Endozoicomonas sp. GU-1: one gene and its partners. The protein of the gene in region 1 binds, or shares a complex with, the protein of each later gene. Links are inferred from orthologs where the notes say so. Each region holds a gene or a part of one and is shown in the gene's direction. Other genes may lie near its edges. The genes, in order: holA, dnaN, O3276_RS24355 and dnaX.

The links.
Region 2: the proteins of holA (region 1) and dnaN are in contact, whole or in part, in a cryo-EM structure (PDB 8GIZ), measured with the Escherichia coli proteins. The link is inferred for Endozoicomonas sp. GU-1 from one-to-one orthologs.
Region 3: the proteins of holA (region 1) and O3276_RS24355 are in contact, whole or in part, in a cryo-EM structure (PDB 8GIZ), measured with the Escherichia coli proteins. The link is inferred for Endozoicomonas sp. GU-1 from one-to-one orthologs.
Region 4: the proteins of holA (region 1) and dnaX are in contact, whole or in part, in a cryo-EM structure (PDB 8GIZ), measured with the Escherichia coli proteins. The link is inferred for Endozoicomonas sp. GU-1 from one-to-one orthologs.

What each region holds. Positions count from the first base shown.
Region 1 is NZ_CP114771.1:5,053,489-5,060,851, reverse strand. The notes cover bases 2,980-5,967. They hold holA (DNA polymerase III subunit delta), read left to right. Parts: upstream 2,980-4,028; coding sequence 4,029-4,907; downstream 4,908-5,967. Other genes in these bases: O3276_RS21125 (hypothetical protein), read left to right, coding at 5,015-5,452; O3276_RS21135 (hypothetical protein), read left to right, coding at 3,857-4,096; O3276_RS21140 (LPS-assembly lipoprotein LptE), read left to right, coding at 3,285-3,860; O3276_RS21145 (protein kinase domain-containing protein), read right to left, coding at 2,980-3,047. Outside these bases: more of O3276_RS21145, read right to left, coding at 1,962-2,979. UniProt on the Escherichia coli protein: Part of the beta sliding clamp loading complex, which hydrolyzes ATP to load the beta clamp onto primed DNA to form the DNA replication pre-initiation complex.
Region 2 is NZ_CP114771.1:3,730,972-3,738,238, forward strand. Bases 2,589-5,480 are described here. They hold dnaN (DNA polymerase III subunit beta), read left to right. Parts: upstream 2,589-3,428; coding sequence 3,429-4,532; downstream 4,533-5,480. Other genes in these bases: dnaA (chromosomal replication initiator protein DnaA), read left to right, coding at 2,589-3,366; recF (DNA replication/repair protein RecF), read left to right, coding at 4,556-5,480. Also shown: O3276_RS15620 (hypothetical protein), read right to left, coding at 1-588; more of dnaA, read left to right, coding at 1,732-2,588; more of recF, read left to right, coding at 5,481-5,782; gyrB (DNA topoisomerase (ATP-hydrolyzing) subunit B), read left to right, coding at 5,775-7,267. UniProt on the Escherichia coli protein: Confers DNA tethering and processivity to DNA polymerases and other proteins. Acts as a clamp, forming a ring around DNA (a reaction catalyzed by the clamp-loading complex) which diffuses in an ATP-independent manner freely and bidirectionally along dsDNA.
Region 3 is NZ_CP114771.1:5,794,306-5,801,654, forward strand. What follows is about bases 617-3,590. They hold O3276_RS24355 (DNA polymerase III subunit delta'), read left to right. Parts: upstream 617-1,598; coding sequence 1,599-2,582; downstream 2,583-3,590. Other genes in these bases: mltG (endolytic transglycosylase MltG), read left to right, coding at 617-868; tmk (dTMP kinase), read left to right, coding at 894-1,529; O3276_RS24360 (PilZ domain-containing protein), read left to right, coding at 2,638-2,979; O3276_RS24365 (multidrug effflux MFS transporter), read right to left, coding at 3,075-3,590. Outside these bases: O3276_RS24340 (endolytic transglycosylase MltG), read left to right, coding at 1-480; more of mltG, read left to right, coding at 464-616; more of O3276_RS24365, read right to left, coding at 3,591-4,214; O3276_RS24370 (TatD family hydrolase), read left to right, coding at 4,439-5,221; O3276_RS24375 (Na(+)-translocating NADH-quinone reductase subunit A), read left to right, coding at 5,944-7,281; O3276_RS24380 (NADH:ubiquinone reductase (Na(+)-transporting) subunit B), read left to right, coding at 7,315-7,349. UniProt on the Escherichia coli protein: Part of the beta sliding clamp loading complex, which hydrolyzes ATP to load the beta clamp onto primed DNA to form the DNA replication pre-initiation complex.
Region 4 is NZ_CP114771.1:246,845-254,113, forward strand. Bases 2,816-5,709 are described here. They hold dnaX (DNA polymerase III subunit gamma/tau), read left to right. Parts: upstream 2,816-3,134; coding sequence 3,135-5,285; downstream 5,286-5,709. Other genes in these bases: O3276_RS01175 (YbaB/EbfC family nucleoid-associated protein), read left to right, coding at 5,353-5,679. Also shown: O3276_RS01145 (hypothetical protein), read right to left, coding at 1-126; O3276_RS01150 (RNA ligase family protein), read right to left, coding at 123-1,175; O3276_RS25595 (TMEM165/GDT1 family protein), read left to right, coding at 2,116-2,583; O3276_RS25600 (TMEM165/GDT1 family protein), read left to right, coding at 2,517-2,735; recombination mediator RecR, read left to right, coding at 5,755-6,354; O3276_RS01185 (DUF72 domain-containing protein), read left to right, coding at 6,351-6,647; lon (endopeptidase La), read left to right, coding at 7,174-7,269. UniProt on the Escherichia coli protein: Part of the beta sliding clamp loading complex, which hydrolyzes ATP to load the beta clamp onto primed DNA to form the DNA replication pre-initiation complex.

The sequences.
Region 1 (7,363 bases):
CAAGAAAAAGTACGGTAACAAACTGAGCTGGGCTGACCTGCTGGCTTATGCAGGCACTGTCGCTTATGAATCCATGGGGCTGAAGACCTTTGGCTTCGCTTTCGGCCGGGAAGATATCTGGCACCCTGAAAAAGATATCTATTGGGGCTCTGAAAAAGAGTGGCTGAAGCCAAGCACTGAAGAAGGTGGACGCTACTCCGGGATGCGTGACCTGGAAAACCCATTGGCAGCGGTGATGATGGGTCTGATTTACGTCAACCCGGAAGGTGTGGATGGTAATCCTGATCCACTGAAAACCGCCCACGACATGCGCGTCACCTTTTGGCGTATGGCGATGAACGCTGAGGAAACCGTAGCCCTTGCCGCCGGTGGCCATACCGTAGGTAAGTGTCACGGTAACGGTAAGGCAGAACTGCTGGGTGAGGCTCCGGAAGGTGCTGAACTGGAAGATCAGGGCCTTGGCTGGCTCAACAAAACCAGCCGTGGCATTGGCCGCAATACCGTGACTTCCGGTATTGAAGGTGCCTGGACCACCAACCCGACCCAGTGGGATAACGGCTACTTCCACCTGCTGTTCAAATACGACTGGGAACTGAAGAAGAGCCCGGCCGGTGCCTGGCAATATGAGCCCATTAACATTGCCGAAGAAGACAAGCCAGTGGATGTGGAAGACACATCCATCCGCTACAACCCCATCATGACCGATGCGGATATGGCGCTGAAGGTGGATCCGGAATATCGCAAGATCTCCGAACGCTTCCGTGATGACCACGCCTACTTCTCCGATGTGTTGCCCGTGCCTGGTTCAAGCTGACCCACCGGGATATGGGACCACAAACCCGTTACATCGGCCCGGACGCACCACAGGAAGCACTGATCTGGCAAGACCCGGTACCTGCTGGCAAGACCGATTACGATGTGGCTGCGCTCAAGGCCAGAATTGCCGCCAGCGGCCTGAGCAACAGCGATATGATCACTACGGCCTGGGACAGCGCCCGTACGTTCCGTGGCTCCGATAAGCGCGGTGGTGCCAACGGTGCCCGTATCCGTTTCGATTTCCAGAAGGATTGGGAAGGCAACGAACCCAAACGCCTGGACAAAGTACTCTCGGTACTGGAACCGATTGCCGCTGAAACCGGTGCCAGCCTGGCAGACGTGATTGTTCTGGCCGGGAATGTCGCTCTGGAAGCCTCTATCAAGGCCGCTGGCTTTGACGTTAAGGTGCCTTTCGCTGCGGGCCGTGGTGATGCCACGCTGGAGCAGACGGATGTCAAGTCCTTCGAAGTGCTTGAGCCTCTGCACGATGGCTTCCGCAACTGGCTGAAGCGGGATTACGCCGTGGCAGCGGAAGAGATGCTGCTGGACCGTGCTCAATTAATGGGACTCACCGCCCACGAAATGACCGCACTGATCGGCGGTATGCGGGTTCTGGGCACTAACCATGGTGGCAGCAAACACGGGGTCTTCACCGATCGCGAAGGTCAGCTGACCACAGACTTCTTCGTTAACCTGGTGGATATGAACTACACATGGAAACCGACCGCTGATGGTCTCTATGAGATCCGCGATCGCAAGACCGATACCGTGAAGTGGACCGCTACCCGTGTTGACCTGGTATTTGGTTCCAACTCAATTCTGCGAGCTTACGCAGAAGTGTACGCCCAGGATGATAATCAGGAAAAATTCGTTCGTGACTTTGTCGCCGCCTGGACCAAGGTGATGAATGCTGATCGCTTTGACCTGGCTTAATCGCAACACCGGCTAAAACCCGATAAACACGCCGCATTCATTGCGGCGTGTTTGACCCGGATGCCTGGACCATGAGCGTACTGAAAAATATACAGAATGAAGAGCTGGATTATGAATAACCATTCATTCTCCTGGCCATACAAATACTGACCAGGCAATGGCTCTGCTTCATTGATAAGGGATTCTTAAAAAAATATCAACAAAGCACTAGATCAACGCAAGGTGGCAAAGTAAGGGTGAGACAGTGCTTCAGTGGGGGATAACCGGTCCGCAGGGTCCAGTTCCGTTAATGACAAGAATAGGTCAGCAGCTTCCTGACCTTCTTTTTCCAAAAGCTCCTCCCATGTCTGTCTTCTCAATGATTTTATTGCTTTCACAGCCTCATTAAAGGGCATGTCATCACCTACTGGCATTACCGAGTAACCCAGACGCATTTCCGCGAACGTACAACCCAGGGACCAAGAGTCGGCCCTGTCATTCTTCTGATCATCCAGTCTATATAGTTTTTCCGGTGGCTTATACCAGGAGGTTCCACTAAGGACCTGAACACTTCCGCCAAGTGGTTCTGCTAACACGAAATCACAGATTTTTACCTTGCCTTCATCATTAATCAAAATATTTGCAGGCTTTATGTCATGATGCTGATAACCGGCCTGGAATAGCGTACTGACCCCATTAACCACCTGAAAAAAAGCCTCTTTCAGCTCTACACCTTTGAAACGAACACCCTCTTTTAACGACTCACGTAAATCCTTACCTCCGTACTCTAAAAGGGCGTATTTTTTATTTGATCTTCCTCGACTCAGGGCAATGAGGTTGACAATATTCTCTGAGTTCCCGCCTGTTCTTGCGACTGCACGCTGAATTTTTATCAATTGTGCACATTCCAGTCTGCGCTCATCATCATCAGCCACTATTTTAAGGGCAAGGTTCTGACTGGTATACCTGTGAACCATAAGAATCACAACACCAAATTCTCCCGTGCCTAACTTCCTGCTCTTATACAAATCTTTTTGGGGTACGATCGGATAGTTGTACTCTGGATCGATGGTGGCACCTGTAAAAGTAATCGGTGCTGCTGGTTGCAGGTTATCAATCTCAAAGGAGAGCGCGTTTCGTTGCACAAGAGGTGTTGGGGCTTTCCCTGTTAGCGTCTCACCTTTTTTTGGGCTGACGTAAAATTGCCCTGCCACCTTAGCCACAGATTGCCCAGCAAAGTCATCTTTCCTTGGCTTAGGATTTTTTGGTGGATGAGGCTGCAAGGGAGGCCTCATGCCACCTTCAATTTTTCGAGGCATGTCTCTTTGGCTCCAGAATCCAATAAATAAGAACAATATTCTTATTTTTCTTTGTATAAAAAAGCGGCATATCAGTAGCAGGCTTGAATATAAATGTCCTGATTGCCACTGAATTTATGCTGACTTCCATCAGTAAGCGGCCCACAATCGCAATAATTTTCTTTTTTCTGCCTACCGCCGTCATGGTAGAATTACAGGTCGAATTTGGACACTTGAAGCATCATTGCTGGAGCGATCATGACCTACCCCTTTCGTTCAGTGAGCACGCTGACTTTGCTGCTGTTAACCAGCCTGTTAACGGCCTGTGGCTTCCATCTGAGAGGCGCAATGAGTACTGCCAGTGAAGTCAGCCAACTGTCCATCACCGGCAATGATCCTGTCTATATACGCTCCCTCTCCAGAGCCATGGAACGCAGTGGCATCAATATCAGCGAGGTGGCTCCATGGCGCATCAACATCATCCGCGTTGAACGTGACACCGACCAGCAGACCGTTGCCAGTGCCGGCTATTTTGAGCAGAGAATTACCATGCAGGTGGTCTATCAGTTACAAACCGCCTCTGGCCTGCCTCTGGGCGCTCCGGTTCAGTTAACCCGTGAACGCTACATCACCCTGAGCCAGGATGCGCCGAATGCGGCGGAATCCGAACAAGGAGTTATCCTTTCTGAGCTACAGCAGGAGCTGGTTGCCACAACCCTGCGCCGGATTCACAGCCTGTCTGAGGCTGAGCTGTCAGCGGCCGCTGAACAAGCCAGGGCTGCGGCGCAAGCCCAGATGGAAAGCATTGAATCCAACCGGAACCCTCTGCCTTGAAGCTTCGTATTGACCAACTGGGCGCACAGCTTAAGAAACAACTGGTACCTGTCTACATCGTCAGTGGTGATGAACCGCTTCAGGTTGCCCGGTGCTGTGATCAGATCCGCCAATATGCCAGGAACGCAGGGTTTTCCGAGCGCCATGTTTATCATATTGAAAACGGCTTTGACTGGGGGGGACTTTCTCAGCACGGCCAACAGCCTGTCGCTGTTTGCCCAGAAGCAGATTCTTGAACTGCGAATACCCAATGGCAAGCCCGGAGATGCAGGCAGTAAGGCGCTGCTGGAATACCTCAGCCACCCCTCACCGGACAATCTGCTACTGATGATCACGGATCGTCTGGACAATACCCTGCAAAAATCAAAATGGTTCAAGGCGCTGGAACAGGCCGGAGTATTTATTCCCATCTGGCCAATCGAATCCGGACAGCTACCAGGCTGGCTCGCTCAACAGCTTAAAGTGGATGGCTACCGGGCAACCCCGGATGCCCTGAGCCTGATTGCCGAGCGTGTGGAAGGGAATCTTCTGGCGGCATCCCAGGAACTGGAAAAGCTCAAGCTTCTGGCCAGGGACAAAACCATTGATGAAGCAACCGTGCGAGAAGCGGTGTCGGACAGCGCCCGATATGATGTGTTCCAACTGCTGGACAGCGCCCTGGAAGGCAATATCAAACAGTGTGTGCGCATCCTGGGCATTCTGAAAGGTGAGGGCATTGAGCCTCCGATCATTCTCTGGGCTCTGGCCAGGGAGATACGCCTGCTTAGCCATCTGAGCCGACAGCTATCCCGGGGCATGGCAAGGGATCTGGCCATTGAACAATCCGCTAAAGCGCTGGGGTTTGTGCCATTTATGCTCAAGCGCAGGTCATCACTGCTGGAAAAGGCCATTCGCCGGAGCAGCGAGCGAAACCTGCGTCAGATGCTGCTGGATACAGGAAAGATTGATCGTTGTATCAAAGGGTTAGAGAAAGGTAACGCCTGGGATAAACTGCTGACCCTGACCCTGAATCTGGCAGGTTTACCCCCCATTCCGGTCATCAACTGACTCATTCATCAATAACCTGCCCTGAACCCTGTCGGCGAACATGACATGGAACCTAATCTGGTACGAACGGTCTAAAAGTTAAAACAATGTTTAAGGGACTATGCAGTATGAACAGATCTTTTCTTGTTAAAAAGCCATCACTGGACGGCAAATTCTGGTGGGATAACAACAATATTCCCGGCTACCTGATGAATTCGGACATCGAAAAGGCGCTTGCGACCTTTCGCCGGATAAAGGAGTTTCAGTACATTGAGTTCAATCAGGGCAGGCCTACTTATGTGTTTTTGATGGAAGACGTGTGTCCGCATACCCCCTACGATAAGGTAATGGTCTCCATTACTGACCGGGGCGATATGAAATATGTCTTTGTATACAACGACCCCCGGCCAGAAGAGCGGTGGTGGATCGTTTATCAGCCCATTAATGAATCAGGTGTGCCGATTAGCACTGAACGCTGTGTCGGCTGGTTTATTGATGAGTATGCCGCGCTGGAAAAAGCCAGGGATGTCCTTGCCAAACCGGACAGAACCAGCAAAGTTAATTAAAAGACTGCTGGCAAAGCACTATACTTCGCAGCCAATACAACATCACGACACATAGAAGTAGTAGCAGGCCATGGCAAAGTGCTGCCAGCGCTACGAAAAAGAGCCACGCTGATCAACCGGCTGTGTGGCATCCTGCTGATTCTGGTGGCTCTTCGTATTCTGTGTATGTAAGTAGTTAACCAGATGGAATCCTATTTTTCTGACTCAGTGATCAGTCAAAAAGGCTCAAATCCCGAACAGCACCCTTATCGGCACTGGTGACCATACGGGCATAAGCTTTAAGCGCCGTGGAGACCCTTCTTGGCCTGGGCTTAACCGGCTGCCAGGCAGCTTTCCCCCGGGCCTCCATGGCTGCGCGTCTTACGGCCAGCTGGTCTTCGGTCAACTGGACATTAATGCTTCGGTTGGGAATATCTATCCGAATGATATCCCCATTTTCCACCAGACCAATGGCACCACCGGATGCGGCCTCAGGAGAAGCATGACCAATGGAGAGTCCGGAAGTCCCCCCCGGAAAAGCGTCCATCCGTCAGCAGCGCACAGGCCTTACCCAGCCCTTTCGATTTCAGATAACTGGTGGGGTAGAGCATTTCCTGCATACCCGGCCCACCTTTTGGTCCTTCGTAGCGAACAATCACCACCTCTCCCGGCTGCACCCGGTCTTCCAGAATAGCGTTGACCGCGTCCTCCTGACTTTCACAGATATGGGCCGGACCTTCGAAGACCAGGTTATCATCATCAACACCGGAGGTTTTGACGACACAGCCATCGGCGGCAATGTTGCCATAAAGCACTGCAAGCCCCCCCTCAGTACTGAAGGCATGTTCCAGTGAGCGAATACAGCCTGCTGCCCGGTCATCATCCAGTGTCTCCCAGCGATAATCCTGACTGAAGGCTTTTGTCGTACGAATACCGGCAGGACCAGCCTTGAAGAACGTTGTTACCGACTCATCACGGGTTTGGATAATATCCCAACGGGACAGGGCTTGACTGACGGTGGCGCTGTGCACCATGGGAATATCATTGTGCAATAATCCAGCACGATCCAGCTCACCAAGGATACCCATCACCCCACCCGCCCGGTGAACATCTTCCATATGGTATTTCGGGGTGTTGGGTGCCACTTTGCATAACTGGGGAATCCGACGGGATAACTCGTCAATATTACGCATATCGAAAGGTATGCCACCTTCCTGGGCAGCTGCCAGCAGATGCAGGATGGTATTGGTCGATCCACCCATGGCGATGTCCAGACTCATGGCATTTTCAAACGCCTTGAAACTGGCGATGGATCTGGGCAGTACACTCTCATCGTCGTGTTCATAATAACGCCGGGTGATGTCAACAATACGGCGAGCGGCTTCCAGAAACAGCTGCTCACGGTCAGCGTGAGTAGCCAGCATGGAACCATTGCCCGGCAGGGAAAGACCCAGCGCTTCCGTCAGACAATTCATGGAGTTGGCGGTAAACATCCCTGAGCAGGAACCACAGGTTGGACAGGCTGAACGCTCATACTCGGCAACGGTTTCATCATCGGCATCTGAAGCGGCGATCACCATGGCATCAACCAGGTCAAGCCCATGTTGTGACAGTTTGGTTTTACCCGCTTCCATTGGCCCACCTGACACAAAAACCACCGGAATGTTCAGGCGCATGGCCGCCATCAACATGCCCGGGGTGATTTTGTCACAGTTGGAAATACAGACCAGCGCATCGGCTGTGTGGGCATTGACCATATATTCGACGGAGTCAGCGATGATGTCCCGGCTGGGCAGGGAATAGAGCATGCCATCGTGCCCCATGGCGATGCCATCATCCACGGCAATGGTGTTGAACTCTTTCGCCACACCACCATGCTGCTCAATTTCACGGCAAACCAGTTGCCCCATGTCCTGCAAATGAACATGGCCA
Region 2 (7,267 bases), 1.3 Mb from region 1 along the record:
ATCGAATTCGCCAACGCCCATAAAATCCTTTCTTATGCCCTTGACGTCCCGGATTGTGGTGGTGGTTAATTCAAGCAAATGCGCTTTTATCTGCTGCCATTGAGTGGGCAAATCCTCAGCATCCTGTTCCAGGCGGAATATCGGGTCTGAGGTAACCAGTTGTTCAACAATGTCATACAGCTTTTCACATTTGGCAATATCAAGACTGTAACAGCGGGTATTCCCCAACGAAGTCATGATTTGGCCAAACAGAATCTTCGACAATCTCTGATCGCCCATGGTGGGATCATCGACCGAATAGAGGCAGGACATACGCAGCCGGGCTCTCTCTTTATCAATCTCCCGGATTAGGCCATCGTCCAAAAGAGCGACCACCTTGCGGTTGATCACCAGAGTGTTAGCGCTTCGACCTCTATCAGAAATTACCAGCAGGCTCAGATACCAGATACACATAATAAACAGCTCTTGCTGTTCATCAGGAGTATCTGGCTGGTAACTGAGCAAACACTCCACAAGCTGATCGTCATAATGGCACATCTGCTGTTCCAATCCGTGGAGCTTGCAGCTGTTCCTCATCGATGGATCCAAACTCAACGCATCCTGCACGAATAGGCAGTTAAAACACCAACGCTGAATCCTCTCAGAGAACATTGACAAGTTTTGTCCCTGGCAATTTGACCGATTTCCAGGGTCAACTTTGGAATCATTTTACGGAACAGATTGATTTTACTCTGCAATTGATTCCTACCCAGGCAACAATAGTACCCGATTGGCTCAAATCCCCCGTATGTCGGCATAAATTCCATTTCTAACAAAGGATTTATCTTGTACCGGTTCTGCTGAAAAGCGGTTCCCTTTGAGATCTGCCTGAGCCCATCCCTACCTTCCCGGGCAGTCGAGTTTATATTGGCCACAGACTGCTCGGGCAGCTTCTTTTCTGTTTGACTGGCATCCTTCACACATCGCCCGAAAGCACCCTGACTAGCCAAGTGCCCTGTGGCCTCATTATTGGCCATGGGCATTTGTGCCTCCAGCACAGCCGTCAGCCTTGATAGCGGATCTAACATAATGAATGAATTTTATTTTGTTGGTATGACCTTGTTAAACACCCTGTTCAAGTTAGTACAAAAGATCAAATAATGTTAATCACCAGGCCGTGATTCATAGATATATAAATAGATAAGTTATCTCTTATGTGATGTGTTTTTGATTTTAATGTAATTATTTAGGCAGGGTTTTTCTGTGGATAACTCAGTTTATGCCAGTTATCGTCTGCCTTTGAGGATGTGTGCTTTTTTGTAGAAATCCCGGAGGTATGTTGTTGTTTTGGTCTTGATGACTTGTGGATAACTATGAGTGTTATCCACAGATTGCTTGTTATTCAATTTACCCACAGGAAAATCATAAGGTTTATTGCTATTCATAAACGGACCTACCCACAGGGAGTAGCAAGCAATATTTTCCTCCGCATTATGCCGGTTTTATTTTCAACTCATTGAAATATAAGGATATTGTTCATGGCGGATGATCTCTTGTCTTGTTTTGCAGGTGTGGATAACTTTTGCCAGAAAGGATACAATTCTCTTTTGTCTATCCAATCGTTATTTCATACCTGAAGGTCTTCAGCAGGCTGTCTGACCGGCTTCAGTGATACCCGTATCAAATCCTGATCCTGATCCTTATCTATATCCGGAGATGGGTGGGAGAGCGGGAGAGTAGGAGAGTAGGAGAGTGCCTGTGCCCCTTGAGCTGTGGCAAAAATGTATCGATATCCTGCAGGATGAGCTGTCTTCTCAGCAATTCAATACCTGGATTCGCCCTCTGAAAGTGATGGGGGACGAACACGATTTGTGCTTACTGGCTCCCAACCGGTTCGTTGCCGACTGGGTGAAAGAGAAGTTTTTGCCAAGAATCGAAGAGATTCTGGATGAACTGTCCGATGGGGACTCTCCAGCCGTTGCGTTGGCGGTGTCCAATCGTCGGCCCCCCTCACTGAGCAAGCGATCTGCACGGCCAAGAGAGCCTCAGCTCAGGGAAGTGCCACCCAGAGAGATTCAGCCTGCGGCAACGGTGACCGTTTCTGAGAAACCCATTGAGAACCCGCTGAAACACGCCGCTATTGAGCGTTCCGTGGTTACCCATGAGCTGGTGTCGGCTTTAACGGTTGCGCAGGACAATACCCCGGAGCCGGATCTGGTATCAGACTCCGGTTTTCAGGAAGATGACAGCAGGCAGACAGAGGAGTCCGCCCAGATCAAGGTTAACCCACTGAAAGAGTCGGTGAGTGCTACGTCTGAAGAGCCTGTCCCGGTGCGGCAGGTTGAAGTGGAAGGGTCTATCAAGCATCACAGTTCGCTGAACACTGGTTTCACTTTTGAAACCTTTGTTGAGGGTAAATCAAACCAGCTGGCCCTGGCGGCCGCTCGACAGGTGGCAGAAAACCCCGGTGCTTCCTACAACCCGCTGTTCTTGTACGGCGGTGTTGGTCTGGGTAAAACTCACTTGATGCATGCGGTGGGTAACTTCCTGGTCAAGCAGAACCGTAATGCCAGAGTGGTTTATTTACACTCCGAGCGTTTTGTTGCGGATATGGTGAAGGCACTGCAGCTGAATGCCATTAATGATTTTAAAAAGTACTATCGTTCTGTTGATGCGCTGCTGATTGATGATATCCAGTTCTTTGCCGGTAAAGAGCGCTCACAGGAAGAGTTTTTCCACACCTTCAATGCGTTGCTGGAAGGTGGTCAGCAGATGATTCTGACCTGTGACCGATACCCAAAGGAGATCAGCGGCGTTGAAGAGCGGCTGAAGTCCCGATTTGGCTGGGGTTTAACGGTAGCTGTGGAGCCGCCCGAACTGGAAACCCGCGTTGCCATTCTGATGAAAAAGGCAGAACAGCAGAAAGTAGAACTGCCCCCTGAAGCCGCCTTCTTTATTGCCCAGAGAATCCGTTCCAATGTGCGTGAACTCGAAGGTGCCCTGAAGCGGGTGATCGCCAGTGCGCACTTTATGGGGCGCCGTATTGATATTGATCTGATCCGCGAGTCCCTGAAAGACCTGTTGGCTTTACAGGACAAACAGGTCAGTATAGATAATATCCAGAGGACGGTTGCCGAGTACTACAAGATCAAAGTGGCGGATATTCTTTCCAAGCGTCGCAGCCGTTCTGTGGCAAGGCCAAGGCAAATCGCCATGGCTCTCTCTAAAGAGTTGACCAGTCATAGTTTACCCGAGATTGGTGATGCCTACGGCGGACGTGATCATACCACCGTTCTTCACGCTTGCCGTAAAGTAAAAGAACTGGTCGAAGTGGATAACGAGATCAAAAGCGATTACAAAAACCTGTTGCGCTCACTGACAAGTTAATTCCACCTTATTCAACCTCATAAAAAGGTGAATACCTTTTTATATCAAGAGAAAGGAAAGCGATGAAATTTACCATTAATCGGGAAGCATTGCTTAAGCCACTTCAGCTGGTTGCAGGTGTGGTTGAGCGCAGACAGACGCTGCCGGTATTGTCCAATGTGTTGATGGTAGTCGATGGAAACCAGCTCTCGTTAACCGGTACTGACCTGGAAGTCGAACTGGTTGGCCGTGTCGCTCTGGAAGATGTTGCCCAAGTCGGAGAGATTACGGTACCGGCCAGAAAGCTGATGGATATCTGTAAGTCCCTGCCTGAAAACACTCTGATTGAAGTGCATCAGGATGATCTGAAGGTCAAGGTCAAGGCTGGCCGGTCCCGGTTTACCCTCTCCACGCTGCCAGCCAATGAGTTTCCCAGTATTGAAGAGGAGGCCGGATCGGTATCCTTTACCATTGGTCAGTCACGTCTTCGTCGCCTGATTGACCGTACCGGCTTTGCCATGGCCCAGCAGGATGTCCGTTACTACCTGAACGGCATGCTGCTGGAAGTCAGCCAGAACTGTCTTCGTGCGGTGGCTACCGATGGTCATCGTCTGGCCATGTGCAGCGTGGAAGCCGATATCAACCAGCAGGACAAGCATCAGGTCATCGTGCCCCGTAAAGGTATTCTTGAGATGGCACGTCTGCTCACCGAAGGGGAAGAGAGCGTTCATATTACCCTGGGAGCGAATCATATCAGAGCCAAAACCGGCGACTTTATGTTCACCTCCAAACTGGTGGACGGCAAATTCCCAGACTATGAGCGCGTAATCCCGAAAGGCGGCAACAAGATCATTATTGGTGATCGCCAGGAACTGCGTCAGACATTCCAGCGTGCGTCTATTCTGTCCAATGAGAAATACCGGGGTATCCGCCTGATTCTTTCCGATGGCCAGCTTAAGGTAATGGCTAACAACCCGGAGCAGGAAGAAGCCGAAGAAGAGTTGAGCCTGGCTTATCATGGTGACTCCATGGAGATCGGGTTTAACGTCAGCTACCTGTTGGATGTGCTTTCTGTGTTGTCTGGTGAGGCCATCAAGATGACCCTCTCCGACCCGAACAGCAGTGCGCTGCTTGAGGAGTCTGAGTCTGGTGACTCCACCTATGTTGTTATGCCTATGAGGCTGTAACAGCCTGTCGGCAGAAGTAGTCAGTGTCTGATGTGGTGGCATCAGACACTCGCCCTGATCCGGCTTCCGGGCTACTCAGGTTCGGAAATAAACAGAATATGATTCAACAGCTCTCCATAACCGATATTAGAAACCTCTCCTCTGTTTCGCTTACCCCTTCCCCTTCTGTAAACGTGCTCTACGGGCTCAATGGCAGTGGTAAAACCAGCGTGCTTGAGGCCATACATCTTCTCGGGGTTGCCCGATCGTTTCGGACCTCCCGAATTAAACCGGTGATCAATCGTGATGCCGAGGTCTGTACGGTGTTTGGTCGAATCGGTGTGTCATCGGGATCCATACCGGTAGGTGTTTCCAGAAACCTGCGGGATGAAACACTGCAGATACGGGTGTCCGGAGAGAACCTGAAGTCCACTTCTGAGCTGGCCAGGTTACTGCCCTTACAGGTGATTAATCCGGACACCTTCCGTTTGCTTGAAGGCTCCCCAAAGCTGCGAAGGAACTTTATTGATTGGGGCGTGTTTCACGTGAAACATCATGACTTTTTCCCGCTATGGAAACGCATGCAGAAGGCACTGAAACAGCGGAACAGTCTGCTCCGTCATGGTAGAATAAACGGTTCTGAATTGACTTCGTGGAACATAGAGTTTGCCAAAGCGGCCAATGCCATCGACGTGTTACGCGGCGACTATATCGAGAGACTGACGCCCGTCTTCAATGAGGTGCTTTCGGAATTGGCCGATCTGGATAATCTTTCTATCCAATATTACCGAGGCTGGGATAGGGAGAGAGAGCTGCATGAAGTACTCAGTAGCGGACTGGCACGAGATGTCCAATCGGGCTATACCCATGCCGGGCCGCAACGGGCAGATTTAAGGATTCGGATGGGCAAAGGCAGTGCGGTTGATATCCTCTCACGAGGTCAATTAAAACTGGTGGTCTGTGCACTGAAACTTGCTCAGGGCTTTCTATACAAAGAGCTGCAAGACAAACAGTGCATCTTCCTGGTCGATGACCTGCCATCAGAACTGGATACCCCTAATCGACAGAAGCTTTGTCGATTGTTTCAAAAAATGAACTGCCAGACCTTCATCACCTGTGTTGAGAAGGAGGCACTGGAACATTGCTGGTTGCCTGAAACGGAATTGAAAATGTTTCACGTGAAACATGGGCAGGTTACTGTTACATCACATGAGAACCCTGGTCAGCAAAGTATTCGCCGGGCTGAGTCTTTGGAGATAGAGCATGAGTGAACAAAACTACGACGCATCCAATATTAAGGTCCTCAAGGGCCTGGATGCTGTCCGCAAGCGCCCGGGGATGTACATTGGTGATACCGATGATGGTACCGGTCTGCACCACATGGTGTTTGAGGTGGTTGATAACTCCATCGATGAGGCGCTGGCGGGTCACTGTGACAAGATTTCGGTCATTATTCACCCGGATGAGTCCATCACGGTTAAGGATAATGGCCGTGGTATCCCTGTGGATATTCATGAGGAAGAGGGCGTTTCTGCCGCTGAAGTCATCATGACGGTGCTTCATGCCGGTGGTAAATTTGATGACAACACCTATAAGGTTTCCGGCGGTTTGCACGGTGTGGGTGTGTCAGTGGTTAATGCCTTGTCCAGCCAGCTGAAACTGACCATCCGCCGCCATGGTAAGGTTCATCAGCAGGTGTACCATCAAGGGGTTCCGGAAGAGCCGTTAAAGGTGATTGGTGAAACGGACGTTACCGGGACGGAACTGCACTTTATTCCTTCCCCGGAGACCTTCTCAAATATTCAGTTCAGTTATGACATTCTGGCCAAGCGCCTGCGTGAACTTTCGTTCCTGAATTCGGGGGTCTATATCCAGCTGACGGATGAGCGCACCGGCAAGGTTGATGACTTCAAATACGATGGTGGTCTGAAGGCCTTTGTGGAACATCTGAACCAGAATAAAACCACCATCAATAAAGTCTTCCACTTTGACATGACCCGGGAAGACGGTATTGGTGTGGAAGTGGCCATGCAGTGGAATGACAGCTTCCAGGAAGGGGTATTCTGCTTTACCAATAACATCCCCCAGCGCGATGGTGGAACACACCTGGCGGGCTTCCGTGCGGCGCTGACCCGAAGCCTGAATGGCTATATCGAACGGGAAGGTTTCCAGAAGACGGCCAAGGTGGCCACCTCCGGTGATGATGCCCGGGAAGGTCTGACGGCAATCATCTCTGTCAAAGTGCCGGACCCTAAATTCTCTTCCCAGACCAAAGACAAGCTGGTGTCCTCCGAGGTAAAAACCGCGGTAGAGCAGGAGATGGGCAAATACCTGGCGGACTACCTGGTAGAAAACCCCCAGGAAGCCAAAGCGGTTGTCGGTAAGATGCTGGATGCTGCCAGGGCCCGTGAAGCGGCCCGCAAGGCCCGTGAAATGACCCGCCGTAAAGGTGCCCTGGACATTGCCGGCTTGCCCGGCAAACTGGCGGACTGCCAGGAGAAAGACCCGGCGCTGTCTGAACTCTTCATCGTGGAGGGTGACTCAGCGGGTGGGTCAGCCAAGCAGGGGCGTTACCGGAAGACTCAGGCGATCCTGCCGCTTAAGGGTAAGATCCTGAATGTTGAGAAAGCCCGCTTTGACAAGATGCTCTCCTCCCAGGAAGTCGGAACCCTGATTACAGCCCTGGGGTGTGGCATTGGTCGTACGGAGTTCAATATTGAAAAACTCCGCTACCATAACATCATTATCATGACCGA
Region 3 (7,349 bases), 740 kb from region 1 along the record:
GCAGACCGGCTGATTCAATATCCTGATATGTTTAAGGTCTTTGCCCGGGTCAAGGGGGTTGCTGCGGACCTTCATGCCGGGGAATACCTGATTGCTCCCGGTACCACCTATCGGCAGCTGTTGCACAAGTTTGTTACTGGCGATGTTCATTACTTCAGCGCGACCCTGGTGGAAGGCTGGACATTAAAAGAGTTGCTCACAGACTTGAATAGCCACCCGAAACTGACCGCTCCGGTAGAGCTGAACAAACTGCCTGCGGTGATGGGGGCGTTGCCCGGGGATGTGCCGCAGACCGATAACCTGGAAGGGTTGTTCTATGCGGATACCTACAGCTTTGAAGCGGGGACGCCGGTGGCGTCAATTCTGCAAAGAGCCCATCAAAGGCTGCAATCCGTGCTTGCGGATGAGTGGGATCAAAAGGCCGAAAACCTGCCGTATACATCCCCCCTACGAAGCCTTGATTATGGCGTCGATTATTGAGAAAGAGACAGGTGTGCCATCAGAACGGCCTGATATTGCCGGTGTTTTTATCCGACGTCTGGAAAAAAGGATGCGACTGCAGACCGATCCGACCGTTATCTACGGTATGGGTGATCGTTACCAGGGTGAATTGAATCGTCGTATGCTGCGGGAACGTACCGCCTATAACACCTATGTGATTCATGGTCTGCCGCCAACCCCGATAGCGACGGTTGGACGTGAGGCCATTCAGGCGGCACTGAATCCGTCCAATGGCGAAACGCTTTATTTTGTTGCCCGTGGCGATGGTACTCACCACTTTTCCAAAACGCTGGCTGAGCACAATCGAGCCGTCAGGAAGTATCAGATTACGGAACGGCGGAAAGATTATCGTTCTACGGTGCAATAGCAATACTAATGAAATTGAGAGATTGATGGGTTTTTTTCTGACGATTGAAGGCTGTGAAGGTGCCGGTAAAACCACCGCCAAAGGGGTTGTTCTGCAATGGTTAAAGGCTAATGGCCATGATGTTGTAGAAACCCGGGAGCCAGGTGGCACGCCATTGGCTGAACAGCTGAGAAACCTGGTGCTGGCCGAACACCAAGAGACGGTGACAGATACTACCGAACTGTTGATGGTCTTTGCCGCGCGCAGCCAGAATCTCAGTCAGCGTGTCGAACCTGCACTGGCTGAGGGCAAGGTGGTGGTTTGTGACCGGTTTACCGATGCAACTTATGCCTATCAGGGTGGTGGTCGTGGTATCGATGAGCAGCGTATCGCGGTACTGGAGCAGCTGGTGCAGGGAGATCGCCGGCCCGATATGACGTTGCTTCTGGATATTGAGCCGGAACTTGGCCTGGCAAGGGCGAAAGGTCGGGCTATTGAGCAGGGTGGGGCTCTGGATCGGATTGAGCAGGAAGCGATCGAGTTCTTTCACCGCGTTCGCACTGTCTATCTGGCAAGGGCTGAGCGTTTTCCTGATCAGTACGTTGTTATTGATGGCAGTCAGTCGATTCCAGAAGTTGAAGCACATATCATCAAGGCTTTGCAGCGTCGGCTTGGGAGTTAATAGCTCCACGGCCAAGGATAAGGGTTGGATTAATTGAGTTCTGAATCAACTGATATGGTGGGTCACTTCTTGTCAAAGCCGTTACCCTGGCACGGGGCTCAGTGGCAACCACTGGTTCAGCGAATGCAGGCAGGCCTGCTTTCCCATGCCCTGTTGTTGAAGGGGGTGCCTGGGGTTGGTAAGGGTTATTTTGCCAGGGCTTTGGCCACTCGTGTGCTTTGTCATCAAAACAGTGGTGAGTACGCCTGTGGTCATTGCAAGAGCTGTGAGCTGGTAAAGGCGGGAACTCATCCTGACCTGCTGGTGGTTCAGCCTGAGGCGACAGGCAAGCCAATCAAGATTGACCAGGTTCGTCAGGTCAATGAGTTTGCCCGTAAAACCGCTCAGCAGGGGGGGCGCAGGGTCATCGTTATTAACCCGGCGGAAGCGATGAATGTTAATGCCGCCAATGCATTGCTGAAAAGTCTGGAAGAGCCCGGCGGTGATACTCTCTTTATTCTGGTCAGTGCCCGCTCCGGAGATATGTTGCCGACCATCCGCAGCCGTTGTCAGATGGTGTCTTTTACTGTGCCGGATACTGCGCAGGCAAAAGCCTGGTTATCGGATCATATTGCCGATCCTCTGGTGGTGGATCAGTTGTTGACCCTTTCATCAGGTTCGCCCATGACCGCCAGGGCAATGTTTGATCATGATACGCTGGCAGTTCGAGGACGTTTGTTTAATGCTATGCCTGAACTGTTTCGGGGGAATCTGACTCCTGTAGAAATGGCGAAAGAGTGGCATACGGGTAACCTGGTTGAACTGCTGGCCTGGATGGGCAGCTGGCTGGATGATGCTGTAAAACTGAAACTGGCGGCCGATGAAAGCTGTGTTCGGAATCGTGATTTGATGAGAATGCTGGACTATATGGCTAACAAAGTGGCAGCGGCTGATCTGCTGGTATTGCGCGATAAGATCATGCAACAGCGACAGCAGTTGCTTGAGGGCGCTAACCTGAACAGTCAGATGTTGATGGAAGGTGTGTTCAGCGATTATCTTGAGCTGGTGATATAAATCGGGTTTCAAACCCGTTCAGAATTTGAATTCAGGAAAAAAGGAGAGGGTTGTCATGGGGAAAGGGATGCAGGGACTGATGTCTCTGACCATACGGGACACGGCATCACTCTATGAAGCGTATATGCCGTTTATCAGTGGCGGCGGACTGTTTGTGCCAACCCACAAACATTACAACCTCGGAGATGACGTGTTTATTCGTCTGACGCTGATGGATGAGCCGGAGAAGATTCCTGTGCCGGGGAAGGTGGTTTGGGTGACGCCAATGGGAGCCCAGGGTGGCCGACAGGCAGGGATCGGTATTCAATTTAATGATCCGACTGACAGTGTCCGCAGTAAAATTGAGAAGCATATCGCCGGTGCCTTGTCTTCGGACCGCCATACCAACACATTGTGAGTAGTCTTACGCAGGCGGCTTATTATGATCCGCCCCGTTTTACAAGAGCCTGTTTGATTCATTAATGCTTATGGCCGATTCGCTTTCGGCCACAATTATGTATGAAAATAACTTCGGCTTTGAGATAGCATCACCAGCGAAATTAAGATAGCGACTCCTGGCAAAACCAGACCAAGATCCTGAACAATGCCTGCCAGCATCAAACCACTGCCGATGATCAGATAATACAGTAAGCCAAAAAGTGCTCCAGCGCTACCGAGATTATCCTGATATTGCTGTAGTGCTGAGCTTATAACGTTAGGCATGGCAATCCCAAAAGCCATGACGACCAGCAGCATTGGTATCAGGAACCAGATAGTGGAAATTAAAAGGTATACACCCAATGCACCGAATAGAAGAAAGCCATTAGCCAGCCATAATAATTTATGCTGACTAATATCTCTCTCCAGCAGTCTTTTATTTAAGTAGCTGCCCAGCAAGGTTCCAATACTCAGGATTAAACCACTGTGGCCAAATTCCTCAACACTGCGGCCAAGTTGATGAAACGTGAAGCTGCCAAGCTGGTAATAAGAAAACAGAGCAACATTGTATAGTGCTACCAGCAGTGCTGAGTGCCATATATGTGAATCGGAATAGAGACGCCTGGCAAGCAACACAAGGTTTACCGATTTTACTCTTTCTGGTCGTGTTTCGGGAAGTTTCGCACTATTCAGCACAAATAACAGGAATGCGGAAAAAGACAAAGCAGCAAAAACGTACTGATAACCGCCCATTTGAGTAAGTTGCCCGCCAAAAAGCATGCCGATAATCCGACTTAGTGCAATTCCCATACTGATAAGGCTGAAAACTTTACCCAGTTCGACTCCGGTGTAGAGATCCCGCAACATGGTTTGTGTGATCACCGAACCAACAGCAATGCCAAAAGCACTCATCGCTCTTGCAAACATTAATATGGTGAAACTATCGGTTAACATTGCTATGCAAGTTGCCAATCCATAAATCAATAGGCCGGCTAACATTGAAGGTCTTCTGCCCCATTTATCAGCAATGATGCCCCAAACCGCAACACCTATTGCGAAAGAAGAAAAATAAACAGAGAGAGTCTGGGCGGCCTGGACCGAGCTCACTGAAAAAGCATCGACAATAGATCCCAGCGCCGGGCTATAGATCGTTTCGACAATCTGTGGAAACATGATCATCAGCAGCAGAATCAATAATGTGGAGTTAACTTTCACAATTCAGTCTTGCCTAAAAAAACGTGGGAAAAGCAGAAGTGGGTTTATGATATTCTAATGCTCTGATGCTTTAACAGGAAAAAACGTATGCTGGGCCGCGAAGTTGCTTTTGTCATCGCTTCAGCATCGCCGCAGTGGTTTTTTTTGTATTGACGTAAGGCTTGACAAACTGAGGTGAATTGAAAAGTTCAACCTTGTCATGGTTGAGCTTTCAGGAGAGAAGAATGTTTATTGACTCCCATTGTCATCTCGATCGTCTTGATTTGAGTGCTTATGAGGGGAATCTTGACCTTGCAGTAGAGGCAGCCAGGGCGGCGGGTGTGGATCGTATGCTCTGTATTGGCATCGATCTGGCCAATGGTCCGGAAGTAGTATCACTGGCGGAGCGCTATGAGGATGTCTATGCCTCGGTTGGCGTTCATCCCCTGGACTGCAAGGAGGTTGTGCCTGATATCGACGCCGTGCGCTCACTGGCCAACCATAAAAAAGTGGTTGCTATCGGTGAAACAGGGCTTGATTACTACTACGCCACCACCGAAGGGGCTCAGGCGGTTCAGCGGCAGTCCTTTATTAACCATCTTGAACTGGCCGCAGAACTGGCGTTGCCGGTGGTGGTGCATACCCGCGATGCCCGGGAAGATACTCTGGACTTTCTCCGTGAATACGGTTCCAGAGAGTCTGCCGGGGTACTGCACTGCTTTACCGAGTCTCTTGAGATGGCAAAAGCGGCATTGGACCTGAATTACTACATTTCCATATCGGGTATTGTGACCTTTCGCAATGCCTCTGCGTTGCGGGCGGTGGTTGACTATTTACCTATGGATCGTTTGCTGATTGAAACAGACTCTCCCTATCTGGCACCGGTCCCCCATCGGGGCAAGTCGAATGAGCCAAGGTTCGTTGCTGACGTGGCACGATTTATTGCTGAGCTGAAAGGAGTGACACCTGAGGAGCTTGGAGAAAAAACGTCTGACAATTTCTATCGGCTGTTTAGCCGGGCAAGCTGATTGTTATTCCATAGTCGTGTAATTTAATACTATAAAGGAAAAATTATTTATCAGGTTTTGCATGATCGAAGGGTGAGTTGGCCGGGATTTCTCGCTGTTTTCTCTGCCAGGGAAGAGCGAGAAAAACTCTGGCGATTAGGGTATTTGTTGGTTATTTCTTATAGGTATTGGTAAAAATATCCTCCCTGCCAGTATGGCATATCACCTCCAGTCTCTTTATAATTGCGTCACCATTTTCATCGGTGATGTTGCGGATTTAGGCTCAGATACGGAATTTCCGATCATGCTTCGGCTAATTATAAAGAACACAAGTTCTACAGTTACGATGCTTGTCCATCTGGATGCCCATCAGAATTCGGCTGATTTTCAGCGGAGTTTTTTCTGTGTCTGATCGGATTGCCAGATTGCTTTCCGGGAATAAAACTGCGCAGCAGTAACCTTGAAAAAGGGGGGTTGCTATCAGCTTCTGCTGCCTGACCCTGATGCTTTCGGCCTCAGGGTTTTGCCTTGCCCGGCGTGTTTGCTCCCCCTTTCTCAAGTTGTTTACTGACCATAGTGTGCAGTGCCCCGGCCAGTGTTCTGGTTACCGGGAGCTTTGTTTTTTTGTGTTTTTCGTCAGGGAAGACTCAATGAGCATTGCTTCCTTAATTCGTTACGACAGTTCCAGGTCACCGGAGAGACGGGTTACTCCTGACCTCAACTTGATTGATTAGGCGAAAGGTATGATCAAAATCAAACAGGGGCTGGATCTCCCGATCTCAGGATCGCCTGAACAAAGTATCTCGGCAGGCAGGGCAGTGCGCTCTGTTGCCGTGATTGGCTTTGATTATGTAGGTATGAAGCCTACGATGGCGGTTGCTGTGGGAGATCGAGTTAAGAAAGGGCAACTGCTCTTTACCGATAAAAAGACACCGGGTATCCGGTACACAGCATTGGCTGGCGGTACAGTTTCAGCAATTAACCGTGGTGAAAAACGGGTGTTGCAATCCGTGGTGATCGATGTCGATGGCCAGGAAGAAGAAGAGACCTTCACGGCCTTCAAACCTGAAGAACTGGCGGGTCTGACCGCTGAACAGGTGGAAGCGCTGCTGAATGAATCCGGTCTCTGGACTGCCCTGCGCACCCGTCCGTTCAGCAAGGTACCCGTATTGGGAACCCGCCCGGTGTCCATCTTTATCACGGCGATTGATACTCACCCGCTGGCTGCCAATCCGGAAGTGGTGATCAGGGAGCAGGCCGAGGCGTTTGAACAGGGTATCAATATCCTGGGTAAACTCAGTGGCGGCAAGATTTTCCTGTGCAAGGCTCCGGGTGCCAACATTCCTGCGGGCATTGCCAACAGCGAAGAGTTTGCTGGCCCCCATCCCGCCGGCCTGCCAGGTACCCATATCCACTTTCTGGACCCGGTTTCTGCCACCAAAACGGTTTGGCAGGTGGGTTATCAGGATGTTATTGCCGTCGGTAAACTGTTTACCACTGGTAAGCTGTTCACGGATCGTGTTGTCTCTCTGGCAGGGCCTCAGGTTGACAAGCCACGCCTGGTTCGTACCCGCCTGGGTGCCTCTACCGATGAAATCACTGCCGGTGAACTGAAGCCTGCCACCAACCGTATTATTTCTGGATCGGTATTTGGCGGTCGCACAGCCAACGGTCCATTTGCTTACCTGGGACGTTACCATAATCAGGTTTCCGTTTTGGAAGAGAGTGACGAGCGTCTGTTCCTGGGCTGGGTTAACCCAATGGTGGATCGCTTCTCCATTCTGCGTGTTATGACCTCCGGCCTGAGCAAGAGCCGCCTGTTTAACTTCACCACAACGACAAACGGTGGTGAGCGTGCGATGGTACCCGTAGGCAACTACGAGCAGATGATGCCTCTGGATATCCTGGCGACTCAGCTGCTTCGTGCCATTATTGTCGGCGACACCGAGACCGCTCAGAAACTGGGTGCCCTTGAGCTGGAAGAAGAAGACCTGGCTCTCTGCACATTCGTTTGTGCGGGTAAGTATGAGTACGGCCCCCTGCTGCGTGACAACCTGACCCGTATTGAGCTGGAGGGGTAATCAGTGAAGCCATTAAGAAATCTCCTTGACTCGATGGAACCCCATTTTGTCAAGGGCGGTAAATACGA
Region 4 (7,269 bases), 4.8 Mb from region 1 along the record:
GGCCATGTCGAAAACTGTTGATATCTTCTGGCCCAACTCCTTTCGATGATTCAGTGTGCCCTGTTCTTTAATCAGGTCCCTCCGCTCAATAATGTCAAGTAACTGGTTAGCCAGTTTCTTTCTCACCTGATCTTCAACTTTTCCGCCAGCAGACGATGCCCCTGCTTCCCCGACAACCCAGTCTGCCAGGAGTTTATAACAAAAGCGTCGTCTGGTATCTGTCCCCTCAACAAAGCAGGGTAGCGGCTCATTGTTTCTCTTTTTTCCTGAATGGCGTTGCTGGCTTCCGTATCCCTGAAAGTGGGTACATACAACAATTCACGCTCGGGCTGAATCACTACCCCTTCAATATCCGTAGTCAATTCTGAAGGCATGATCTCGATGTTATTCACTTGACTGGCAAGCATCGCAGCCGATGTTCCGGGAACATGATTAACCTTGAAATTACAGAGTTCCATGAATGTTCCTTCTGCCAGCACATTGACCTTTTGCAGGTTTGGAGGACGAATTTCCTTATCCCACAACTGACTGAACTGATCGAAAGGGAGTTGTTCCCCCTCTATATCCAAGGCAAATGCAATCAAGTGATGACTCAAGCCGTAATTCTGCCTGTTTTGAATATTAAAGCCCACCATTTCACAGCGGAGGAAGACAGTATCGATGTTATTTTTATTCATCCAGCGATTAACAGCAAAAATATCTTCAGTGTATTTATTCTCGATAAGCCCTGCCAAAGGATCGCTTTTGTTATGTACCTTGGTCAGTCTTTTGTATAAACAAACGTTGCCATTCCTGTCGACTTTAATGGTGGTATTAATGCCATCGTGCTTTTCTGTTGCGACACATTTAAGTGCATCAACATCCACTTCATTGATTGATCGCAATTCAGACATGAATCGGTTGTGTTTTTCCTGATCCGTTCTGGAACCGATTATCGAGTTAAAATACCTGAAACCGAGCTGGCTTCCTTCGGCCTCATAATTTACCGTTATTCCATAATCATCAAGGCATTTTTTCTCAGGTGTTGTCGTATATGTCCCGTCATTGATTTTTACCCGGGTTTCTGGCTTGACTGCTTGTGTTTTGCTGCCATCAAACTCTGTTGAATATTCGTTCGATAATTGGTTTGTCAGTGCGGTTGCTGTTGGTGGTGAAATTGTTGATGGTGTAAACATTATTCAATACCTGTCAAATAATGGCTGTCAGAAAAAACAAATGTTTCAGGGAATCATAGGTCTTTCAGTTGATACGTGTTGAACTTTTTTTTGGAAAAAAAGTCTATAAAATTTTGATTTGGCATTTTTTCTTTAGAAAGTCGTTTTCATATGAGCTGACCCGGCATTAATGACTTATTTTCCATACTGGTCAACAGGAATTGAATAGTGCAGTCTACATCATGCCCAAGTGCGCCGTCCTGCCATCTAAAAGACTACTTTTTGAACGAAGAGGTATTAATAACCTCATGTACTTGCGGTCAAATTGGCTCACTTTTATGTTATGCGGTATCGACTCTCCCTAATGCTGTTCCTATTGGTTTTGTGTCATTTTGCACAGCTTCAGCCATTGGTCTGGCCATGGAGAAACGCAATATTGTCCGGCACGACTATGAAACCAAACTGTTGCTGATAAGCAACAAAGAGTTAAAAAAGAGTTAAAGGAAAAGCTTGAGCGATTATCCCAGAAGCAATGTGTTACTTTTCTTGGATGTAAAAAAAATCGGGATGCAATTGCAGATCTTAGAAAATTGATTAAAGGAAATGACGAAGTGCTGTATAAAAAGCTTGAGCGATTATCCAGGAAGGTAACCGAGAATAATCATACATGCACAATGAATAGCGAGAAAATGGAGGGCCTCCATGAACTGATAAACAACATGTCAACGGTAATAACTGAGCAGCCTGGGGTATTAAATCAACTACCCACAGACTGTTATCCGCAAAAAAACAAGTAGTTACCCTTGATATCTACTTGTTCCGATAATGGCATGGAGTCTGACGGCTGTCTTCTGGTTTGTAAGAAATATAGAACACATGATTTGTTCCATATCAGCACCGGCTTACAATGTTTTCTGTATTCTCCTGTCTGTTGTGTTCAATATTGTGGTTCAGTAGAGTCTTGACCAATTCCGGTTTCGATCCGGTTAAAGAGCCAATCATTCATCGCCTGCCCGGACTTGTTATGGAAACCTTTTCCCTTTCTGCACTGGTTGTTTTTCTCGCTGAAATCGGTGACAAGACCCAGCTACTGTCACTGATGCTGGCGTTGCGGTTTCGCGCTCCCTGGCTGATCTCTCTGGCTATTTTGCTGGCGACTCTGTTGAACCATGCCATTGCCGTCTGGTTTGGCAGTTGGGTGGTTGCCTGGATTTCCCCCGATATTCTTCAATATCTGATTGCTGCTTCCTTTTTTGCAGTTGCTGTATGGACCCTGACCCCGGATAAGTTGGATGACAAGGATGGGCCAATGACGGGTTATGGCGTTTTTCTAACGACACTGGCCCTGTTTTTGTGGCCGAAATGGGCGATAAGACCCAGGTCGCGACAGTGCTTCTGGCGGCTGAATATTCTGCCACGATCATGGTGATTGCGGGCACTACGCTGGGCATGATGCTGGCCAATATGCCCGTGGTCTTCTTTGGTGAGAATTTGGCAGAGAGGCTGCCACTGCAATGGATTCGCCGTGGGGCTGCGATGTTGTTTGCGGTGTTGGGTGTGTTGGCGCTGGTGAATCAATGATAATATTTTTCCGGGCTCACCAGCCGGAAAAAACCGGGCCTGATTGTGAATAAAATGATGGCCAGATGTGCGCTGGCAGTTGACGTCAGGTCGGGTTTTATGCAGAATGCGCTGCATCGGGACGCGATGCCCCGGTCTTTATGGTGGACCTTGCCGGTCCCCCCGCAATAATCAGCTACGAACCCCGCCAGGCCCGGAAGGGAGCAACGGTAGTAGTGACATTATGTGCCGGGGTGTGGCTGGCAGGGTTCGCCTCCATTATTTCGGGTTCTCCGGATTTCCCTCGCTCACAAACTCACTTTCAAATACCTCTCTAGCGCTTCCTGATCGTGCAATTTCAAGGCTTCTTGGTTAGCATAGATACTCTTTAATTTCCATATCAGGTATTGACGCTACTCAATGAGCTATCAGGTTCTTGCACGCAAATGGCGACCCCGTTCTTTCAAAGAGCTGGTAGGGCAGTCCCATGTTCTTCAGGCGCTGGTTAATGCCCTGGATCAGGATCGTCTTCACCATGCTTACCTGTTTACCGGTACCCGGGGTGTGGGTAAGACCACCATTGCCCGTATTTTTGCCAGGTGTCTGAATTGTGAGCAGGGTGTCAGCTCGACCCCCTGTGGCCAGTGTTCAGCCTGTAAAGAGATTGATGATGGCCGGTTTGTGGACCTTATTGAAGTGGATGCGGCCTCCAGAACCAAGGTGGAAGATACCCGGGAACTGTTAGATAACGTCCAGTATGCACCAACCCGTGGGCGTTATAAGGTGTACCTTATCGATGAGGTACACATGCTCTCGGCGCACAGTTTTAACGCGCTGTTGAAAACACTGGAAGAGCCGCCTCCTCATGTGAAATTCCTGCTGGCAACCACCGATCCTCAAAAGTTGCCGGTGACTATTTTGTCCCGCTGTCTTCAGTTCAGCCTGAAGAATATGACGCCAGAGCGAATTGTTGGTCATCTGGAGAATATCCTCGGACAGGAACAGATTCCCTGCGAAGTGGCGGCCCTGTGGCAGCTGGCCCGTGCTGCGGATGGCAGTATGCGTGATGCCCTCAGTTTGACCGATCAGGCCATTGCTTTTGGCAATGGGCGGGTCAGTGAGGCTGAGGTGGGGGCGATGCTGGGTACCATTGACCAGGGGCAGGTGATGAAGATGGTGATGGCGCTGGCGACCGCCAATGCGGCCCATATCCTGGGTTCGGTGTCATCCCTGGCAGGACATTCGCCGGATTATCTGGCGGTACTGGATGATATGCTGTCCCTGCTGCATCGGGTGGCCATTGCCCAGGCTGTGCCCGATGCCGTTGATAACAGTCAGGGTGATCGTGAGCAGGTTATAGCGCTGGCATCATCAATGACGGCTGAGGATGTGCAGCTTTATTACCAGATTGGTCTTGTGGGCAAGAAAGATCTGCCCCTGGCGCCGGATCCCCGTGGTGGTTTTGAAATGGCCTTGTTGCGCATGCTGGCGTTCCGGCCCGATGGTGCGCCAGCGGCTGGCAGGCCGCTTGATATTTCTGGTGCAAAACAGGATGTGATGGCGGTTGCACCGCCGCCGACAAACAGTGTTGCCTCTTCTGCGCAAAGCTTTTCATCGGCTGAGGGCTCTTCATTGGCTGAGGGCTCTTCACCGGCTGAGGGCTCTTCATCGGCTGAAGGCTCTTCATCTCACAACAGTACGTCTGATGAAGAAGGAGCTTCTGATCCGGAGCCTGAGCCTGCTGCCCAACAAGTTGATGCGCCTGCTGTTATTCATGAAACTGCTCAGGAAACAGTTGAGCACGAAAACCCTTCGGTCCAGAGCGGTGGCCTCAGGGATACCTTTGAGCCTCCTGTTTTTGCTGATGAGCCACCCAAGACACCAGCAGAGGAAATAGCCTCCCGGGCAGTGGTCAGTGAAGATACACCGCCAGTCCCCGAGGTCGTTCCACTGTCAGCTTATGACCAGGCTGCCTTTGAGTCGCCTGTTTATGATGAGCGTGACAGTGCTCTGGATGATATGCAGGCACACTGGTCGTCCGGAGATTCTCAGGAAATCGCTACTGTAGCGGATGCCTCTCAGTCACTGAGTCTGCCATCGGTTGTTGCCCCTGAAGCCCCGGTCAGGGCAGTGGTGGAATTACCGGCAAAAGAAGACCGGGTGTCATTTACGCAGATGGATGTTGTGAGCTGGGTTCAGGTTTTTCGTGGCCTTCCCCTGGGAGGGGTGACAGGCACCATTGGTTCCCATTGTGAGTTTGTTGACAGTGAACAGGGTGTCGTCCGGTTACGACTTGATGAACAGCGCAGCACGCTCTACAACGACACCCATCGTCAGCGTGTGGAAAAGGCGCTGTGTGATTATTTTGAGCAGTCCGTTAAACTGTCAATTGACACTGGTCGTATTGTTAATGAAACTCCTGCTGCCTGGCGCGAACGGAAAATCGCCGAGCGTCTCCAGGAAGCGAAAGAGAGTATTTATTCCGATGCCAGGGTAAAGGGGTTGATTGAGACCTTTTCGGCCATGGTTCTGGATGACTCGATTCAGCCAGTTGGTAATATTATCAAGTAAAAAGCCCGGGCGTGATGATCGGTGAATTCCGGTGGTCCTTGTTTGGTGTTTTTGTGCAGAGGTCAATATGTTTAAAGGTGGTATGGGCAATCTGATGAAGCAGGCCCAGAAAATGCAGGAAGATATGGAGAAACTCCAGGAGGAGTTGGCCAATGCAGTAGTCACTGGTGAAGCCGGTGCCGGGCTGGTTAAGGTCATCATGACCGGTCGTTATGATGTTCGTAAGGTGGAGATCGATCCAAGTCTGTTTGCGGAAGATAAGGAGATGTTGGAAGATCTGGTGGCTGCAGCTATTAATGATGCGGTGCGTAAAGTAGAAGAGAACAACAAGGAAAAAATGGGTGAGCTGACCTCAGGGCTCGGTCTTCCAGCCGGTATAAAGCTGCCATTCTAAACTCCTTACGCCCGACACGCTTGCTAGAACTAATGGGTGTCGGGTAGCGATATCATTGTTAATCAGGTTTTGTTTATGTTCAGCCCCATGATCAGGGAATTGATGGAGTCATTGCGCTGTCTGCCAGGCGTGGGGCCGCGTTCGGCCCAGAGAATGGCGTTGCACCTGCTGGAAAGGGATCGTGACGGGGCTGTGCGCTTGTCGGCTGCTCTCAGACAGGCTGCCGAAGGGGTGGGGCGATGCGGGCATTGCCGTACCCTGACAGAAGAACCTGTCTGTCAGATTTGTGCCAATCCCGGCAGGGATGAAAAACTGTTGTGTATTGTCGAGAATCCTTCGGATGTTATGGCCTTTGAGCAGGCCGGTGGCTTTTCAGGGCGTTACTTTGTGTTAATGGGGCATTTGTCGCCTATTGATGGTATCGGGCCAGAAGATATTGGCATTGAACACCTGTTGAAAACGGTGGCTGATAATCAGGTAGAGGAGGTCATCCTGGCAACCAACCCGACGGTGGAAGGTGAGGCCACGGCGCACTATATTGCTGAGGAGTTGAAAACCCTTGGGGTGACGGCCACTCGCATTGCCCATGGTGTTCCCCTGGGTGGTGAGCTTGAGTTTGTGGATGGTGGTACCCTGGCCCATGCCCTGGCAGGCCGCAAGAAGGTTGAAATCTGACTCAGGCCAAAAAGCCCCGTCTTCCCGTGCATGAAATTGCTACCGGACAGTTTCCAATGATTCGTTTTATTGGCCTGGGGGATATGACCTGTGATGAAGAGTATCTTATACCCTGGCAGCACAAGTTGAGGGAATGGATATCAGCAGGAAAACAACCCTACTTTTTTATGCATAGCCCAAGTAATCGCGAGGTTCCTGTTCTGGCCAAGCGCTTTCATGACAGTTTTCAGGACTTGTCCGGATGGCATCCGCTGAAGATTGAGGCTGAAACCGATCAGCTGGATATCTTCTAAAAGATGGCGGATTTGAAGGCTTGGGTAAAACAGGTAGTGGATAAATCTGAGAGATAGGTGAAAAAATTTGGTCGGAGCGAGAGGATTTGAACCTCCGACCCCCACAACCCCATTGTGGTGCGCTACCAGGCTGCGCTACGCTCCGACTCTCCTGAAGAGTCGATGCGACGTCTCTTCCGAATGACTGTTATGTTACCTGAACGAAGTTCTTTTGCAAGTTCTTGATGTTACAAGATTCTTTATCCCGGACTTGAGTGCCGATGAAGCGTCCCTTAGCCGTTTTCAGGAGACGAAAAGACGTGGCTATTGTAATTTAGCCGGAAAAGCCCCATCTTAGAGACCATGGCCGGTTTTACAGATGCCTGAGACTGTATTTCAGGTATTTCTGCTGTAGGCTGACCATTGATCAAACACGTAATAGATCGTGTCCTGAATGCCTGCCAGGTTTTCATTTTCCAGTTTTCAGCCAGCCAGCGGGCTGGTGGATGGCAGGCTTTATTGAGATTGAACATATAGGGGCTGAGCTATGGATAATAAAGATACCCTGCAACCATCAGAGCATTATGAATTGCCCTTGTTGCCCCTCCGTGATGTGGTGGTCTACCCGCACATGGTGATCCCG